DNA from 3 places in the Streptomyces albireticuli genome. Region 2 is predicted to be linked to each of the others. Evidence: riboswitches for the same ligand, from Rfam matches in the RefSeq annotation. Region 2 holds a riboswitch; each other region holds the start of a gene.
The links. A riboswitch is a leader RNA that binds a small molecule or an ion and turns the genes downstream of it on or off. The one in region 2 is predicted to bind thiamine pyrophosphate.
Positions count from the first base shown of each region.

Region 1: another riboswitch for thiamine pyrophosphate. It lies ahead of SMD11_RS09490 (thiamine ABC transporter substrate-binding protein); the one in region 2 lies ahead of thiO (glycine oxidase ThiO).
Region 3: another riboswitch for thiamine pyrophosphate. It lies ahead of thiC (phosphomethylpyrimidine synthase ThiC); the one in region 2 lies ahead of thiO (glycine oxidase ThiO).

Region 1 covers NZ_CP021744.1:2,303,057-2,308,459, forward strand. Annotated here, with positions in the region: gene SMD11_RS09480 (ABC transporter ATP-binding protein) at 1-534, opposite strand, end outside; gene SMD11_RS09485 (ABC transporter permease) at 534-2,147, opposite strand; gene SMD11_RS09490 (thiamine ABC transporter substrate-binding protein) at 2,219-3,307, opposite strand; TPP riboswitch at 3,303-3,407, opposite strand; gene rlmN (23S rRNA (adenine(2503)-C(2))-methyltransferase RlmN) at 3,455-4,561, opposite strand; gene SMD11_RS09500 (phosphatidate cytidylyltransferase) at 4,664-5,403, opposite strand, start outside.
Region 2 covers NZ_CP021744.1:5,635,858-5,641,260, reverse strand. Annotated here, with positions in the region: gene SMD11_RS24405 (NAD(P)/FAD-dependent oxidoreductase) at 1-1,017, opposite strand, end outside; TPP riboswitch at 1,265-1,377, shown strand; gene thiO (glycine oxidase ThiO) at 1,375-2,553, shown strand; gene thiS (sulfur carrier protein ThiS) at 2,550-2,789, shown strand; gene SMD11_RS24390 (thiazole synthase) at 2,799-3,599, shown strand; gene pknB (Stk1 family PASTA domain-containing Ser/Thr kinase) at 3,665-5,403, shown strand, end outside.
Region 3 covers NZ_CP021744.1:3,878,508-3,883,910, forward strand. Annotated here, with positions in the region: gene SMD11_RS16610 (NUDIX domain-containing protein) at 55-564, shown strand; gene thiC (phosphomethylpyrimidine synthase ThiC) at 644-2,419, opposite strand; TPP riboswitch at 2,413-2,547, opposite strand; gene SMD11_RS16620 (YibE/F family protein) at 2,609-3,979, shown strand; gene SMD11_RS16625 (hypothetical protein) at 4,077-4,388, shown strand; gene SMD11_RS16630 (SsgA family sporulation/cell division regulator) at 4,385-4,831, opposite strand; gene SMD11_RS16635 (DUF5326 family protein) at 5,205-5,403, opposite strand, start outside.

The DNA of each region.
Region 1 (5,403 bases), 3.3 Mb from region 2:
CTCGCGCAGCTCCACCACCAGCCGCTCGCGCAGACCGCGGTCGAGCTGGCCGAGCGGCTCGTCGAGCATCAGCAGCCGGGGGCGGGGCGCGAGGGCGCGCGCGAGCGCCACCCGCTGCTGCTCACCGCCGGACAGCGCCGCGACGGCGCGCCGCCCGGCACCCGGCAGCCCCACCAGCTCCAGCAGCTCCGTCACCCGGCGCTCCGTCTCGGCGCGGCCCGCCTTCCGCATGCGCAGGCCGAAGGCGACGTTGCCGCCGACGTCCCGCTGCGGGAAGAGCTGGTGGTCCTGGAACATCAGGCCCACCTCGCGCCGGTGCGTGGGCACGCCCTCCTGGTCGTTCCCGGAGAGGAGCACCCGTCCGGCGTCCGCCCGCTGGAGCCCGGCGACGACCCGCAGCAGCGTGGACTTGCCGCTGCCGCTCGGGCCGAGCACACAGACCGTCTCGTGCTCGGCGACCTCCAGGTCCACCGCGTCCAGGGCGGCGCGCTCCCCGAAGCGGACCGTGACGCCGTCCAGTCGCAGCAAGGACATCAGAACTCTCCCGAACGGTCGGTGCGGATGCGCTCCAGAACCAGCAGCGCCGCCGCGCACACCAGCATCAGAATCGTGCTGAGGGCCATGGCCTGCCCGTAATTGAGCTCACCGGCGCGGCCCAGCAGCCGGGACACGGCCACCGGCAGGGTCGGGCTGTCGGGGCGGGCGATGAACACGGTCGCGCCGAACTCCCCCAGGGACACCGCGAAGGCGAAGCCCGCGGCGACCGCCAGGGCCCGGCCGACGAGCGGCAGGTCCACCTCGCGCCACGCGCGCAGCGGGGACGCGCCGAGCACCGCGGCGGCCTCGCGCAGCCGGGCGTCCACGGCGCGCAGCACGGGCAGCATGGTCCGGACGACGAAGGGCACGCCCACCAGCGCCTGCGCCAGCGGCACCAGGATCCAGGACGCGCGCAGGTCCAGCGGCGGCTCGTCCAAGGTGATCAGGAAGCCGAAGCCGACGGTCACGGCGGAGGTGCCGAGCGGCAGCATCAGGAGCGCGTCGAAGCCCCGGACGAGGCGGCCCGCGCGCCGGGTCAGCGCGGCGGCGGCCAGCCCGCCGACGACCAGGGCGATCCCGGTGGCGGCCAGCGCGTACGTCAGGGAGTTTCCGATGGCCTCCAGTGGGGCGACGGTGAACGTGCCACCGCTGCCCCCGGCGGAGGCCAGGGCGCGGTAGAAGGCCAGGCCGTAGCCGTCGGGCCCGTCGAAGGAGCGCAGGACGAGCACGGCCAGCGGCACCAGGACCAGCAGGGCGATCACCGTGAGCACGCCGCCCAGCAGCGTCCACTGGGCGGCACCGCGCGGGCGGCGCGCGGTGTGCGCGGCGTCGACCAGCTTCAGGGCGGACTCGCGGCGGCGCACGGTCCAGGCGTGCACCCCCAGCAGCACGGCGACCGCGACGAACTGCACGAGCGTGAGCACCGCGGCCGTCGGCAGGTCCAGCAGTTGGGCGGTCTGCTGGTAGATCTCCACTTCCAGGGTGGCGTAGCGGGGGCCGCCGAGGATCTGGACGGCGCCGAAGGAGGTGAAGGTGAAGAGGAAGACCATGAGGGACGCGGCGGCCACGGCCGGCGCGAGGGCCGGCAGGGTGACCCGCCGCCAGGCGGCGACCCGCCCCGCGCCCAGCACCCGGGCGGCTTCCTCCTGGCGTGGGTCGAGCTGTGCCCAGAGGCCGCCGACGGTCCGGACGACCACGGCGTAGTTGAAGAACACGTGCGCGAGCAGGATCGCCCAGACGGTGGTGTCCAGCCGGACGCCCCAGAGCTCGTCCAGCAGCCCGCCCCGGCCGAGGAGTGCCAGGAAGGCCGATCCCACGACGACGGTGGGCAGCACGAAGGGGACGGTCACCACCGCCCGCAGCAGCCGCTTCCCGGGGAATTCGAAGCGCGCGAAGACGTACGCGCCGGGAAGGGCGAGGGCGAGCGTCAGGGCCGTGGAGGCGGCCGCCTGCCAGGTGGTGAACCACAGGACGTGGCCGATCGCCGGGTCGGCGAGCACCTCGCCCACGCGCCCGAAGTGCCACCGGCCGCCGTCCTTGAGACCGCGGAGGACGATGGCGGTGACGGGATAGGCGAAGAAGACCCCGAAGAAGGCGAGCGGCACGACCATCAGGCCGAACCGCACCGCCGTCTGCCGGAGCGCCGGCCGGGGGTCCGGCCGGCGGGGTGCCCGGAGGGCTTCTACTTCAGGACGATCGAGGACCATGCCTTGACCCACTGCTCGCGGTTCTTGGCGATCTTCTCCGGGTCGAGGGTGTGGGGATCCGTGACCTTCACGCCGTACTTGGTGAACAGCTCGGGCAGCGCGGCGTCCTGGTTGGCGGGCCGGACGAACATCTGGAGGGGCATGTCCTCCTGGAACTTCCTGCTCAGCAGGAAGTCGATCAGGGCCTGGCCGCCCTTGGTGTTCTTCGCGCCCTTGAGCAGGCCGGCGAACTCCGTCTGCTGGAAGCAGGTGCCCGTCGCGACCCCGGTGGGGGCCTCCTTGGGCTCCGGCTTCACGCCCATCACCTCGGCGGGCGGGCTGGAGGCGTAGGAGACGACCAGCGGCTTGTCGCCCTTGGCCTTCTTGCCGCCGGCCGAGCCGGAGAAGCGCTCGCTGTACGCCTGCTCCCAGCCGCTCACGACCTCCACGCCGTTGGCCTTGAGCTTCTTCCAGTAGTCCTGCCAGCCGTCGTCGCCGTACTTGGCGACGGTGGCGAGCTGGAAGGCGAGGCCGGGCGAGGAGGTGGCGGCGTTCTCGGTGACGAGGAGGTTCTTGTACTCCGGCTTGATCAGGTCGTCGAGGGTCTGCGGCGGGGCCAGCTTGTGGTCGGCGAAGTACGCGCGGTCGTAGTTGACGCAGATGTCGCCGGTGTCGACCGGGGTGACCCGGTGCCGGGCGGCGTCGGCCTGGAGGTTCTTCGGCACCCGGTTGAGGCCCTTGGCCTCGTAGGGCGTGAAGAGGTCCTGGTCCAGCGCCCGGGAGAGCAGGGTGTTGTCGACGCCGAAGAAGACGTCGCCCTGCGGGTGGCTCTTGGACAGGATCGCCTGGTTGACGGCCGAGCCGGCGTCGCCGCTCTTGATCACCTTGACGGTGTAGCCGCTCTCCTTCTCGAAGTCCTTCAGGACACCGTCCGAGACGACGAAGGAGTCGTGCGAGACGAGGGTGACGGTCTTGCCGCCGTCGGCCCCGTCGGAGCCGCCCGAGCCGCCGCAGGCGGCCAGCACGGGCAGACCGAGCGCGGCGACGACGGCAGCCCCGAGGGCACGCCGGAGATTGGTGTTCATGGTGATGCTGACTCCCTACGCCGGTATGACCCGGATCAGGTCCGAGGGTCTGCGGCCTGTGCCGCACTCTCAGCGCTCGCGCGCTCCCCTGTCGGATTGTTCATTTGTGCGAAGGCACAGTATCAGTGCGCCTCCGGCGGGTCGTGTTCAGCGCTCGGTGGCAGCCAGCTGCCCGCAGGCGCCGTCGATCTCCTGGCCGCGGGTGTCCCGGACGGTCACCGGCACGCCGTGGGCGGCGATCGCCTCGACGAAGGCCCGCTCGTCCTCCGGGCGGGAGGCCGTCCACTTGGAGCCCGGGGTCGGGTTCAGCGGGATGAGGTTGACGTGCACCCGCTTGCCCTTGAGGAGCCGGCCGAGGAGGTCACCACGCCAGGCCTGGTCGTTGATGTCGCGGATCAGGGCGTACTCGATGGAGATCCGGCGGCCGGACTTCTCGGCGTACTCCCACGCGGCGTCGAGGACCTCGCGGACCTTCCAGCGGGTGTTCACGGGGACCAGGGTGTCGCGCAGGTCGTCGTCCGGCGCGTGCAGCGAGACGGCGAGGCGGCACTTGAAGCCCTCGTCGGCGAAGCGGTGCATCGCCGGGACCAGGCCGACGGTGGAGACCGTGATGCCGCGCTGGGAGAGGCCGAGGCCGTCCGGCTCGGGGTCGGTGAGGCGGCGGATGGCGCCGACGACCCGCTTGTAGTTCGCGAGGGGCTCGCCCATGCCCATGAAGACGATGTTGGACAGCCGGGCGGGGCCGCCCGGGACCTCGCCGTCGCGCAGCGCGCGCATGCCGTCCACGATCTGGTGGACGATCTCGGCGGTCGACAGATTGCGGTCCAGGCCCGCCTGGCCGGTGGCGCAGAACGGGCAGTTCATACCGCAGCCGGCCTGGGAGCTGATGCACATGGTGACCCGGTCGGGGTAGCGCATGAGCACGGACTCCACCAGCTTGCCGTCGTGCAGCCGCCAGAGGGTCTTACGGGTGGTGTCGTCGTCGCACGAGATGTGCCGGACGACGCTCATCAGCTCCGGCAGCAGCTCGGCCGCGAGCTTCTCGCGGGCCGCCGCCGGGATGTCCGTCCATGCCGCCGGGTCGTGCGCGTACCGCGCGAAATAGTGCTGCGACAGCTGCTTGGCGCGGAACGGCTTCTCGCCGATCGCGGCGACCGCCTCACGGCGCTCGGCGGGCGAAAGATCGGCAAGGTGCCGCGGGGGCTTCTTGGCCCCGCGCGGCGCGACAAAGGTGAGTTCTCCAGGTGCAGGCATGGTCCTACCAGTGTCGCAGACATACGAAGAAGGGCCCGCCGCCCTGTGGACGACGAACCCTTCAACACGAGAAACAGCAGGTCGGACGGGGTGCCCGCCCGGTCAGCCACCTCCGACGAAGACCACCATCAGCAGCCAGACGACCGGAGCCGTCGGCAGCAGGGAGTCCAGCCGGTCCATGATCCCGCCGTGGCCGGGCAGCAGCGCGCCCATGTCCTTGATCCCGAGATCCCGCTTGATCATGGACTCACCGAGGTCGCCCAGCGTGGCGCTGGCCGCGACGGCGAGACCGAGCAGCAGACCCTGCCACCACGCCCCGTCGTCGATCAGGAAGTGCATGCACAGCGCGCCCGCCACCATGGCGAACACCACCGCGCCGACCAGGCCCTCGCGGGTCTTGCCGGGGCTGATGCGCGGCGCCAGCTTGCGCTTGCCGAACTTCCAGCCCACCGCGTACGCGCCGGTGTCGCTGACCACCGTGAGGATCAGGAAGGTCAGCACCCGCCACGCACCGTCGTCCGCGGCCAGCATCAGCGCCACGAACGTGGCGAGGAAGGGCACGTAGAACGCCGCGAAGATGCCCGCCGTGACGTCCTTGAGGTAGTCGTCCGGCGGCTCCGTCATGCGCCATACGAGCACGGCCAGCGCGGTGAAGGCCATGGCCACCCACGCGCCCTCGGCGCCGTTCACATAGCCCGCGATGACCATCGCGGCACCACCGAGCGCCAGCGGCACCAGGGGGGCCCGGACGGCCTTCTTCTCGGCGAGCCGGGAGGTCAGCTCCCACAGCCCGACGACCACGGCGAGCACGATGACGCCGAGGAAGACGGGCTTGTAGATGA
Region 2 (5,403 bases):
CACCGTCCAGGCCGCACCGGTGGGGTCGCCGCGCCAGACGAGCTCGTCACCGTCGACGTGGTGGCCCGCGTACTGCACGAACCTGCCGAACTGCTCCGACCAGAAGTAGGGCACCGGGTCGTAGACGGGGCCCTCGGCCGGGCCGAGGGCGATGTTCTCGGCGACGGTCCGCGGGCCCTGGAGGGCGTTGTCCCAGTGGTGGACGAGCAGCCGCTCGCCGTAGCGGGCGGACGGGAAGGACGCGCAGTCGCCCACCGCGTAGACGTCGGGCAGGGAGGCGCGCAGCCGGTCGTCGGTGGCGACGGAACGATCCGCCGCGAGCGCGATCCCGGAGTCCGCCAGCCAGTCGGTGTCCGGCCGGGCGCCGATGCCGACGACCACCGCGCCGGCCGGCAGCCGGGTGCCGTCCGCGAGCAGCACCGCGCCGTCCTCCACGGCGGCCACCCGCGCGCCGGTGAGCAGCCGGGCGCCGCTGTCGGCGTACCAGGCGGCCATGTGGGCGGCGACCTCGGCGGGCAGGGCGCCCGCCAGCGGCCGGTCGGCGGCCTCGACGACGGTGACCGCGCAGCCCGCCTCCCGGGCGGCCGTCGCGAACTCGGCACCGATCCAGCCCGCGCCGACGGCCACCACGTCCCGCTGCTCGGCCAGCACCGGACGCAGGCCCTCCGCGTCGTCCAGGGTGCGCAGCAGGTGGACGCCGGGCACGCCCTCGCTGCCGGGCAGCTCGACGGGCCGGGCGCCGGTGGCGATGACCAGCACGTCGTAGGGCACCGGCCCGGCGGAGGTCTCCAGCACGCGCTCCTCGGCGCGCAGCGCGGTGACCTCCCGCCCGAGGCGCAGATCTATGCCCAGGGACGCGAAGTCCACCTCGAACGCCGAGCCCTCGGCCTTGCCGAGCAGCACCGCTTTGGACAGGGGAGGCCGGTCGTACGGCCGGTGGGGCTCGGCCCCCAGCAGAGTGATCGTGCCCTGCCAGCCCTGTTCGCGCAGGGCCACCGCCGTCTGCACCCCGGCCATGCCGGCACCCACGATGACGACGCGCCGGTCACTGGAGGTATTCGTCTGGTCGCTCACCCGATCACTGTAGGGCGGGGGCCGGGCTTCCCCGCAGCACCGTGCAGCGAGACGTCCGACACAAGGTCATTCACCAGTCGGCCGCGGACACCACGGCGCGCGGCCACCGTTCCGGGTGCTCCCGGCGCCCCGCCCGCCCGGGTCCGAGCGGCCTTCCGGTCGCTTCCCGGCGCGTACTAGGGTGGCCGGTGCAAGCACTCGCGGGAGCCCGGACGCACCGGGCTGAGAGGGAGGCTGGACGGCCTCCGACCGTACGAACCTGATCCGGGTCATGCCGGCGAAGGGAGGGGCTGGACACCCATGTACGCGTCTTCCACCGCGTCACCGGGGACGTACGACGTCCTCGTCGTCGGCGGCGGTGTCATCGGTCTGGTCACGGCGTGGCGCGCGGCGCAGCGCGGGCTGCGCACCGCGCTCGCGGACCCCGCGCCCGGCGGCGGGGCGGCGCACGTCGCCGCCGGGATGCTGGCCGCGGTGACCGAACTGCACTACGGCGAGCAGACCCTGCTCGCGCTGAACCTGGAATCGGCCCGGCGCTACCCCGCGTTCACGGCCGAGCTGGAGGAGGCGAGCGGCCGGGACACCGGGTACCGCGCGTGCGGCACGCTCGCCGTCGCCCTCGACGCCGACGACCGGGCGCACCTGCGGGAACTGCACGCCCTCCAGCGCGCCTGCGGGCTCGACGCGGAGTGGCTGTCCGGGCGCGAGTGCCGCCGGCTGGAGCCGATGCTCGCGCCCGGCGTGCGCGGGGGTGTGCGGGTGGACGGCGACCACCAGACGGATCCGCGGCGGCTCGCGGGCGCCCTGCTCACGGCCTGCGAGCGGGCCGGGGTGATCTTCCACCGCGCGGCCGCGACGCGGCTGCTGTGCGCGGGCGGCCGCGCCACCGGCGCCGAACTCGCGGACGGTGAGCGGCTGTCCGCCGGACAGACCGTGCTCGCGGCGGGCAGCCGCAGCGGCTGCCTGGCGGGCGTACCCGAGGGCGTCCTGCCGCCGGTCCGCCCGGTGAAGGGCCAGATCCTGCGGCTGCGGGTGCCGGCCGGCTACGCGCCCTTCCTCTCCCGGACCGTGCGGGCCGTGGTGCGCGGCTGCCCGGTGTACCTGGTGCCGCGCGAGAACGGCGAGCTGGTCGTCGGCGCGACCACCGAGGAGCTCGGCTGGGACACCACCGTCACCGCGGGCGGGGTCTACGAACTGCTGCGGGACGCCCATGAGCTGGTGCCCGGCATCACCGAACTGCCTCTGGTGGAGACCCTCGCCGGACTGCGCCCCGGCTCCCCCGACAACGCCCCGCTGCTCGGCCCCACGGCCCTGCCCGGCCTGCACACCGCCACCGGCCACCACCGCAATGGCGTGCTGCTCACACCGGTGACGGGTGACGTCATGGCCGAGGTGCTGACCTCCGGGCGGCTGCCCGACGAGGCCCGCCCCTTCTCCCCCCGACGCTTCGCGAACGCCCTTCAGGAGCTGCCCGTATGAACCCCAGCGACCCCACCGACCGCCCCGAGGCCCAGGTGGGCATCAGCGTCAACGGCGAGAGCCGCGCGATCCCCGCGGGCCTGACCCTGGACACCCTCGTCGGGTCCCTCACCACCGCGCGCGGCGGTGTCGCGGCCGCCGTCAACGAGGCGGTCGTCCCGCGCGGCCAGTGGTCCGCCACCACGCTCGGCGCCGGCGACCGCGTCGAGGTCCTCACCGCAGTGCAGGGAGGCTGATCAGCTCCGATGGCAGACGATCTGCTCACCATCGCGGACACCACCTTCACCTCGCGCCTGATCATGGGCACGGGCGGGGCACCCAGCCTGGAGGTCATGGAGCGCGCCCTGCTGGCCTCCGGCACCGAGCTGACCACCGTCGCGATGCGCCGGCTGGACGCGAGCGTGCGGGGCTCCGTGCTGTCGGTGCTCGGCAGGCACGGCATCCGCGTCCTGCCGAACACCGCGGGCTGCTACACGGCCGGCGAGGCCGTCCTCACCGCCCGGCTGGCCCGGGAGGCGCTCGGCACGGACTGGGTCAAGCTGGAGGTGATCGCCGACGAGCGCACCCTGCTGCCCGACCCGGTCGAGCTGCTGGACGCCGCGGAGATACTGGTCGACGACGGCTTCACGGTGCTGCCGTACACCAACGACGACCCGGTCCTCGCCCGGAAGCTGGAGGACGTCGGCTGCGCCGCGATCATGCCGCTGGGCTCCCCCATCGGCTCCGGCCTCGGCATCCGCAACCCGCACAACTTCCAGCTGATCACCGAGCGGGCGGGCGTCCCCGTGGTCCTCGACGCGGGCGCCGGCACCGCCTCGGACGCGGCCCTCGCGATGGAGCTGGGCTGCGCGGCCGTGATGCTCGCCTCGGCGGTCACCCGCGCCCAGGAGCCCGTCCTGATGGCGGAGGCGATGCGGCACGCGGTCGAGGCCGGCCGCCTGGCGCACCGGGCGGGCCGGATCCCGCGCCGCCACTTCGCGGAGGCGTCCTCCCCCGCGGAGGGGCTGGCACGCCTGGACCCGGAGCGTCCGGCGTTCGGCGCGTAGCCGTACCGGCGCGGGCCGGGCAGGGGAGAAACCGGCCCGCCCGCGCGGCCTCTTAGACTCGTCCCGTGGATACGACGCTAGGGGACCCGCTCGTCGGGAACGTGCTCGACGGCCGCTACCGGGTCGACGCCCGGATCGCCGTCGGCGGGATGGCCACGGTCTACCGGGCCGTGGACACCCGGCTCGACCGCGTGCTCGCGCTGAAGGTGATGCACCCCGGTCTCGCCGGGGACGCCGCTTTCGTCGAGCGCTTCATCCGCGAGGCGAGGTCGGCCGCCCGGCTCGACCACCCCAATGTGGTGAGCGTCTCCGATCAGGGCACCGACCGCGGCTACGTCTACATAGCGATGGAGTACGTACCCGGCTGCACCCTGCGCGACGTCCTGCGCGAGCGCGGCGCCCTCCAGCCCCGCGCGGCCCTGGACATCCTGGAGCCGGTGCTCGCGGCGCTCGGCGCGGCCCACCTCGCGGGGCTGATCCACCGCGACATGAAGCCGGAGAACGTCCTGATCGGCGACGACGGCCGGGTGAAGGTCGCCGACTTCGGGCTCGTACGGGCCGTGGACACCCACACCTCGGCCTCCACCGGCTCGGTGCTGGGCACGGTGTCGTACCTGGCCCCCGAGCAGATCGAGCACGGCACCGCCGACACCCGCGTGGACGTCTACGCCTGCGGCGTGGTGCTCTACGAGATGCTCACGGGCGCCAAGCCGCACGGCGGCACCACCCCGGCCCAGATTCTCTACCAGCACCTGCACGAGGACGTCCCGGCCCCGTCCGCGGCCGTCCCCGGGCTCGCCCCCGGCCTGGACGCCCTGGTCGCCGGGGCCACCGCCCGCGACCCGCGGAACCGGCCGGCCGACGCGGCGGAGATGCTGGCGCAGGTCCGCACGGCGCGCGCGGCGCTCTCCGACGAGCAGCTGGACGCCGTGCCCCCGCAGGCGACCGCGGCCGGACCGGCCGCCCGGGCCGCGGGCCCCGAGGACCGCACGAGCGTGCTGCCCCGTATCGCCGACGCACCGCCCGCGCCCGCCGACGACGCCCTGAACCGCACCACGCGCCTGGACCACCCGCCCGCGCCCCCGGGGCCGCCGCCCGCCGCAACGCCGCGTCCCGCGCGCCGCCCGCTGCCCCGGCGCGGCCTGCTGGTGGCGCTCGCCGCCGTCCTCGCGGTGCTGGTCGGCTCGGGCATCTGGTACGTCAACTCCGGTCAGTTCACGAACGTCCCGGCCGTCCTGGACATGCCCCAGGACAAGGCCGAGAAGGAGCTCGGCAAGGCCGGGCTCGGGGTGAAGGTCAAGCAGGAGTTCAGCGACACGGTCGAGCGCGGCCGGGTGATGGCGACGGACCCCGCCACCGGCGAGCGGATCCGCAACACCGGCAAGGTGACGATCACCGTCTCCCGGGGCCCGGCCCGGTCCGAGGTGCCCAACGTCATCGGCATGGGGCTCGACGCGGCGAAGCGGAAGATCGAGGGCGCGGGCCTCGCGGTCGGCGACGTCGGGACGCAGTTCAGCGACGAGACCCCGCAGGGCGCGGTGCTGGCCACCGACCCCAAGGCGGGCGCCGAGCGGCGGCCGGACACCCCCGTCGCGCTCACCGTCAGCAAGGGCCCGGCCCTCGACGTGCCCGACGTGACCGGCCAGTCCGTCGCGGCCGCCACCACGGCGCTGCGCGACAAGGGCTTCGAGGTCGAGGTCTCGGGCACCCAGGTCTTCTCCGACAAGCCCAAGGACGCGGTGGCCGAGCAGTCGCCCGGCAAGGGCGCCAAGGCGGCCAAGGGCGACAAGATCACGCTCACGGT
Region 3 (5,403 bases), 1.8 Mb from region 2:
ACAGGGCGATGAGGCGAGTACGGCGCCCGAAGGCTGGGTCAGTAGGGTCGGCGCATGACGGAGACAGAGCAGAACCGGCGCCCAGCCCGCCCGCGCATGGCAGCGGGTGCGTTGTTCTTCAACGACAAGGGACACGTGCTGTTGGTCCGCCCCTCATACAAGCCCAAGTGGGAGATCCCCGGCGGATACATCGAGGAGGGGGAGTCCCCTCTGGCCGCGTGCCGTCGCGAGGTGGAGGAAGAGCTAGGGATCACGCCGGCTATCGGCGCGCTCCTGGTCGTGGACTGGGCACCGAACGCGGCCGAGGGCGACAAGATGCTGTACGTCTTCAACGGCGGTGAGCTGCGTCTGGAGGACCTGAACGCGATCAAGCCTGACGGCGACGAGATCCTCGCCGCCGAGTTCCATCCGGCGGATGCCGTCGATCAGCTACTGATTCCGAGGCTCGCCCGCCGCGTAAAGCAAGCGATCACGGCACGCGAACAAGATCATCCGCAGTACCTGGAGCACGGCGCCCCACCGCCCCATGGATCACTGACCACGGCGACATCACAGTTGTCTTGAGGCGCTCGGCAACACAGTCTCGAACCGCCGAGCGACCCAGGCATTAGCCAGAGCCGCTCGGTGGTCGGACAATCTCCTGTCAGTCCGCGAGCGGCAGGTAGACCCGGTTGCCTGCGGCTGCGAACTCCTTCGACTTCTGAAGCATCCCTGCTTCTACCTCCTGATCGCTGGCCGAACCGGCCAGGTCAGGGGCGAACTGCTCTGTGATGCTTCTGCTGATTTTCATCGAACAGAACTTCGGGCCGCACATCGAGCAGAAGTGCGCCGTCTTGGCCGGCTCGGCGGGCAGCGTCTCGTCGTGGAAGGCGCGGGCCGTCTCCGGGTCGAGGGCCAGGTTGAACTGGTCCTCCCAGCGGAACTCGAAGCGGGCGTCGGACAGCGCGTCGTCCCAGTCCTGGGCGCCCGGGTGGCCCTTGGCGAGGTCCGCCGCGTGGGCCGCGATCTTGTAGGTGATCACACCGGTCTTGACGTCGTCGCGGTCCGGCAGGCCCAGGTGCTCCTTGGGCGTGACGTAGCAGAGCATGGCCGTGCCCCACCAGGCGATCATCGCGGCGCCGATGCCCGAGGTGATGTGGTCGTACGCGGGCGCGACGTCGGTGGTCAGCGGGCCGAGGGTGTAGAACGGCGCCTCCTCGCAGATCTCCTGCTGGAGGTCGATGTTCTCCTTGATCTTGTGCATCGGGACGTGCCCGGGGCCCTCGATCATCGTCTGGACGTGGTGCCGCTTGGCGATGGTGTTGAGCTCGCCGAGGGTCTTCAGCTCGGCGAACTGCGCCTCGTCGTTGGCGTCCGCGATCGAGCCGGGGCGCAGGCCGTCGCCGAGCGAGTAGGTGACGTCGTACGAGGCGAGGATCTCGCAGAGCTCCTCGAAGTTCTCGTAGAGGAACGACTCCTTGTGGTGCGCGAGGCACCACGCGGCCATGATCGAACCGCCGCGCGAGACGATGCCCGTCTTGCGGCGGGCGGTCAGCGGGACGTAGCGCAGCAGCACGCCCGCGTGGACGGTCATGTAGTCGACGCCCTGCTCGGCCTGCTCGATGACCGTGTCCTTGTAGATCTCCCAGGTGAGCTCCTCGGCCTTGCCGTCGACCTTCTCCAGGGCCTGGTAGAGCGGCACGGTGCCGATCGGCACGGGGGAGTTGCGCAGCACCCACTCGCGGGTGGTGTGGATGTTGCGGCCGGTGGAGAGGTCCATCACCGTGTCGGCGCCCCAGCGGGTCGCCCACGTCATCTTCTCGACCTCCTCCTCGATCGAGGAGGTGACGGCGGAGTTGCCGATGTTGGCGTTCACCTTGACCAGGAACTTCTTGCCGATGATCATCGGCTCGATCTCCGGGTGGTTCACATTCGCCGGGAGGACGGCCCGGCCGGCCGCGATCTCCTCCCGGACGGTCTCGGGAGAGACGTTCTCCCGGAGGGCCACGTACTCCATCTCCTCGGTGATCTCACCGCGGCGGGCGTACGCGAGCTGGGTCACGGCGGCGCCGCCCCGGCCCTTGCGGGGCAGGCGCGGGCGGCCGGGGAAGACCGCGTCGAGGTTCTTCAGACCCCCGCGCGGAGAGGTGTGCTTGAGGCCGTCGTCCTCCGGGCGCATCGGGCGCCCGGCGTACTCCTCGGTGTCGCCGCGGCCGATGATCCAGTTCTCCCGGAGCGGCTGGAGGCCGCGACGGACGTCCGTCTCCACGGCCGGGTCGGTGTACGGGCCCGAGGTGTCGTACAGCTGGACGTCCCGCCCGTTGGTGAGATGCACCCGCCGCACCGGAACCCTGAGGTCCGGCCGCGAGCCGGTCACGTAGTCCTTGTGCCAGCCGATCTGCCGACCGGTTTCGGACGTGCGTGCATCCTGCGAGGTCATGAGACCAGAACTCCCTACGCCGGCATTACCCGGTAACAGGTTCGGCGGTCGACGCAGCGGCTTCCGTAGATCCCTACGGAGGTCAGCGCCCTCTCAGCCCGGTGCTCCGAGCTCCCGCGATTGCAAAGGTGCCACAACGCTAGCGCTTCCCCCGACCGGAGTGCCAGAGGGGCTTGCGATGATCGGTGCGTGACCCCCACGGACCCTCAGCCCCACGCACCCGGCCAGTCCCATGACCACGCGCATGGCCACACCCCCCACGGACACGGCCACGGGCACAGCCATGCCCACAGCCACGGACCGCCCTCCCCCGTCTCCGGCCACCTGCGCAAGGTCATCGCGGCGGTGCTGATCCCCTTCGCCGTCGCCGTGCTCGCCGGGCTCGTCCTGCTCTGGCCGGGCGGCGCTCCCCCGCACACGCACACCGGCCTCGGCGTCGACCAGCACACGGAGTCCGGCCGGGTGGTGAAGATCGAGGAGCAGGACTGTGTGAAGGCGGGCGGGCAGCCGCAGGGCGGCGGCCCCCAGCAGGGCGGCGGGGGGCCGGGCGGGCCCGGCGGGCCGCCGAAACCGCAGGGCCCCTGCGAGAAGTCGGAGATCGAGGTCACCTCGGGTCCCGACAAGGGCCGTAAGTTCACCGAGCTCGTGCAGCCGAACGCCTCGCGGCGCTACGAGGTCGGCCAGAAGGTCGTGCTCTCCTACGCCCCGAAGGCGCCGAAGAACCTCCAGTACGCGGTCTCGGACGTGGACCGGACCCTGCCGATGGCCCTGCTCGCCGGCGTGTTCGCGCTGGCGGTGGTCGTGGTCGGCCGGCTGCGCGGACTCTTCGCGCTGGCCGCCCTCGTGATCAGCTTCGGGGTGCTGACGCTGTTCATCCTGCCCGCCATCCTCCAGGGCTCGGACCCCCTGCTGGTGGCCGTGATCGGCGGCAGCGCGATCATGCTGATCGCGCTCTACATGTGCCACGGCCTCAACGCCCGTACGTCCGTGGCGGTCGTCGGCACGCTCACCTCGCTGGTGCTGATCGGCCTGCTCGGCTCGCTGTTCACCGACTGGGCGCACCTGACGGGCGACACCGACGACCAGACCGGCCTGGTGCACGGCCTCTATCCGGAGATCGGGATCCAGGGCCTGCTGCTCGCGGGCATCATCATCGGCTCGCTGGGCGTGCTGGACGACGTCACGGTGACGCAGACGTCGGCGGTCTGGGAGCTGAAGGAGGCCGATCCGAGCGCGAGTTGGCGCAAGCTCTACGGTGCGGCGATGCGCATCGGCCGGGACCACATCGCGTCGGTGGTCAACACCCTCGTGCTCGCCTACGCGGGCGCCTCGCTGCCGCTGCTGCTCCTCTTCTCCATCGCGGACAGCGGGATCGGCACGGTCGCGACCAGCGAGATCGTCGCGGAGGAGATCGTCCGGACGCTCGTCGGCAGCATCGGTCTGGTGGCCTCGGTCCCGGTGACGACCGCGCTGGCGGCGCTCGTCGTCAGCGCCGACCGGCACCACGCGGGGACGGCGAAGGCCAGGTCGCGGGGTGGCAGGCGCCGCCGGGCGAAGTGACCGCGGGGGAGACACGGCTGGAGGTCGCCGCCATGATGGCGGCGACCTTGGGCTACCGGTGGGGCGCGGGGCGGGACGAGACGGGGGCCGTCAAAGGGTGGGTGCCGTCGGACGGACGGAGGCCGTCAAGGGGCGGGCGGCCGGGCCGGCGGAGAACCGGGGCGGGACGTGGTCGCGCGACAACTGGCCGAAAAGCGGCCGGGCCGGCCCGACCGGCCGGGGTTCGTACGGGACGGTGGCGGCGTACGTGTCGGTGACGTACGGGACGGTGGCGTACGGGTCGGTGAACGTACGGCCGGGGCTCCGCGGCCACGACCGGGGGCGACGCGGCCCCGCGTGCCGGGCGGGTGTGCCCGTCGAGGACGACTGCGAAGGCTGGGACGGCGGAGGCATACGGGCGGCCCGCTAACCGGCGTTCTGCCCCTCCGTGTTGCCCGCGAGGATGTTGTCGAGGGCGGCCGCGAGGTCGTACTCGAAGTCCGCGACCGAGCGCTCCTCGCCGAGGGGCGCGATCCGGTCCGTCCGGTCGAGGAAGGCCACCAGGGGGGCCGCGCCCGCCCGGAACAGTGCTCCTTCGCAGCCCACTTGCAGCCGGATGAAGACGTCCGAGAGGTGTTCGCCGGAGGCCGGGGAGATGTGCACATCTCCTTCGCCGGACGGCTGGCTGAGCCCGTCGAGCAGCAGCTCCCGGGCGAATGCCCAGGTCACCGGCGCGTCACCGGGCAGGTGGAAGGTGAACTTCACCGCGTACGGGTCGCTGCTGTCGTAGTCCAGCCCCACCGGAATCCGGAAGGACAGCTCCTCGGAGACGAGGAAGGTCATGATCACTTCTGCCTGAACCGTTTCACGCATCGCCCAATGCCCCGATTCGTCGTTGTAGCCGGGATTGGCTCTCTATGCCCATATACACCGCCGTACGGCCGCATCCATGGATCACAGGGAGTGATTTTTTGGAGACCAATAGAGATCGAGAGTGAGCTTACGAGCTCTATGACTCTGGAGCGTAGCGACTCGACTACGGGGCGGAGTCGTTCCACGGGATTCAAGACAGAGAAATCGCCATAAGACGTCAACACCGGCCCTGGGCGTGGGCCGGAATGACGGTGGTGAGGGTGTACGGGCGGTGGGGCGGGGTGACGTACTCCTGTCTTCCGCACACCGGTTGGAGCCCCCGGGGCGGCGATCCCGGCTTCGCGGAGGGCGTTCCCGGCCGTGCGGGAGGGCGTTACCAGTCGCCCTTGGACGAGGACGACGAGGAGGTGAACTTCTTCACCACGAAGATCAGGCCGCCGATGAGCGCCACCAGGAGCAGCGCCTTGAAGACGAGAGCGATCACGAAACCGAGCACGCTCATGATCAGCCCGCCGAAGACGGCGAGGACGAGGACCGGCACGGCGATCCACTTCACCCACCACGGGAGACCT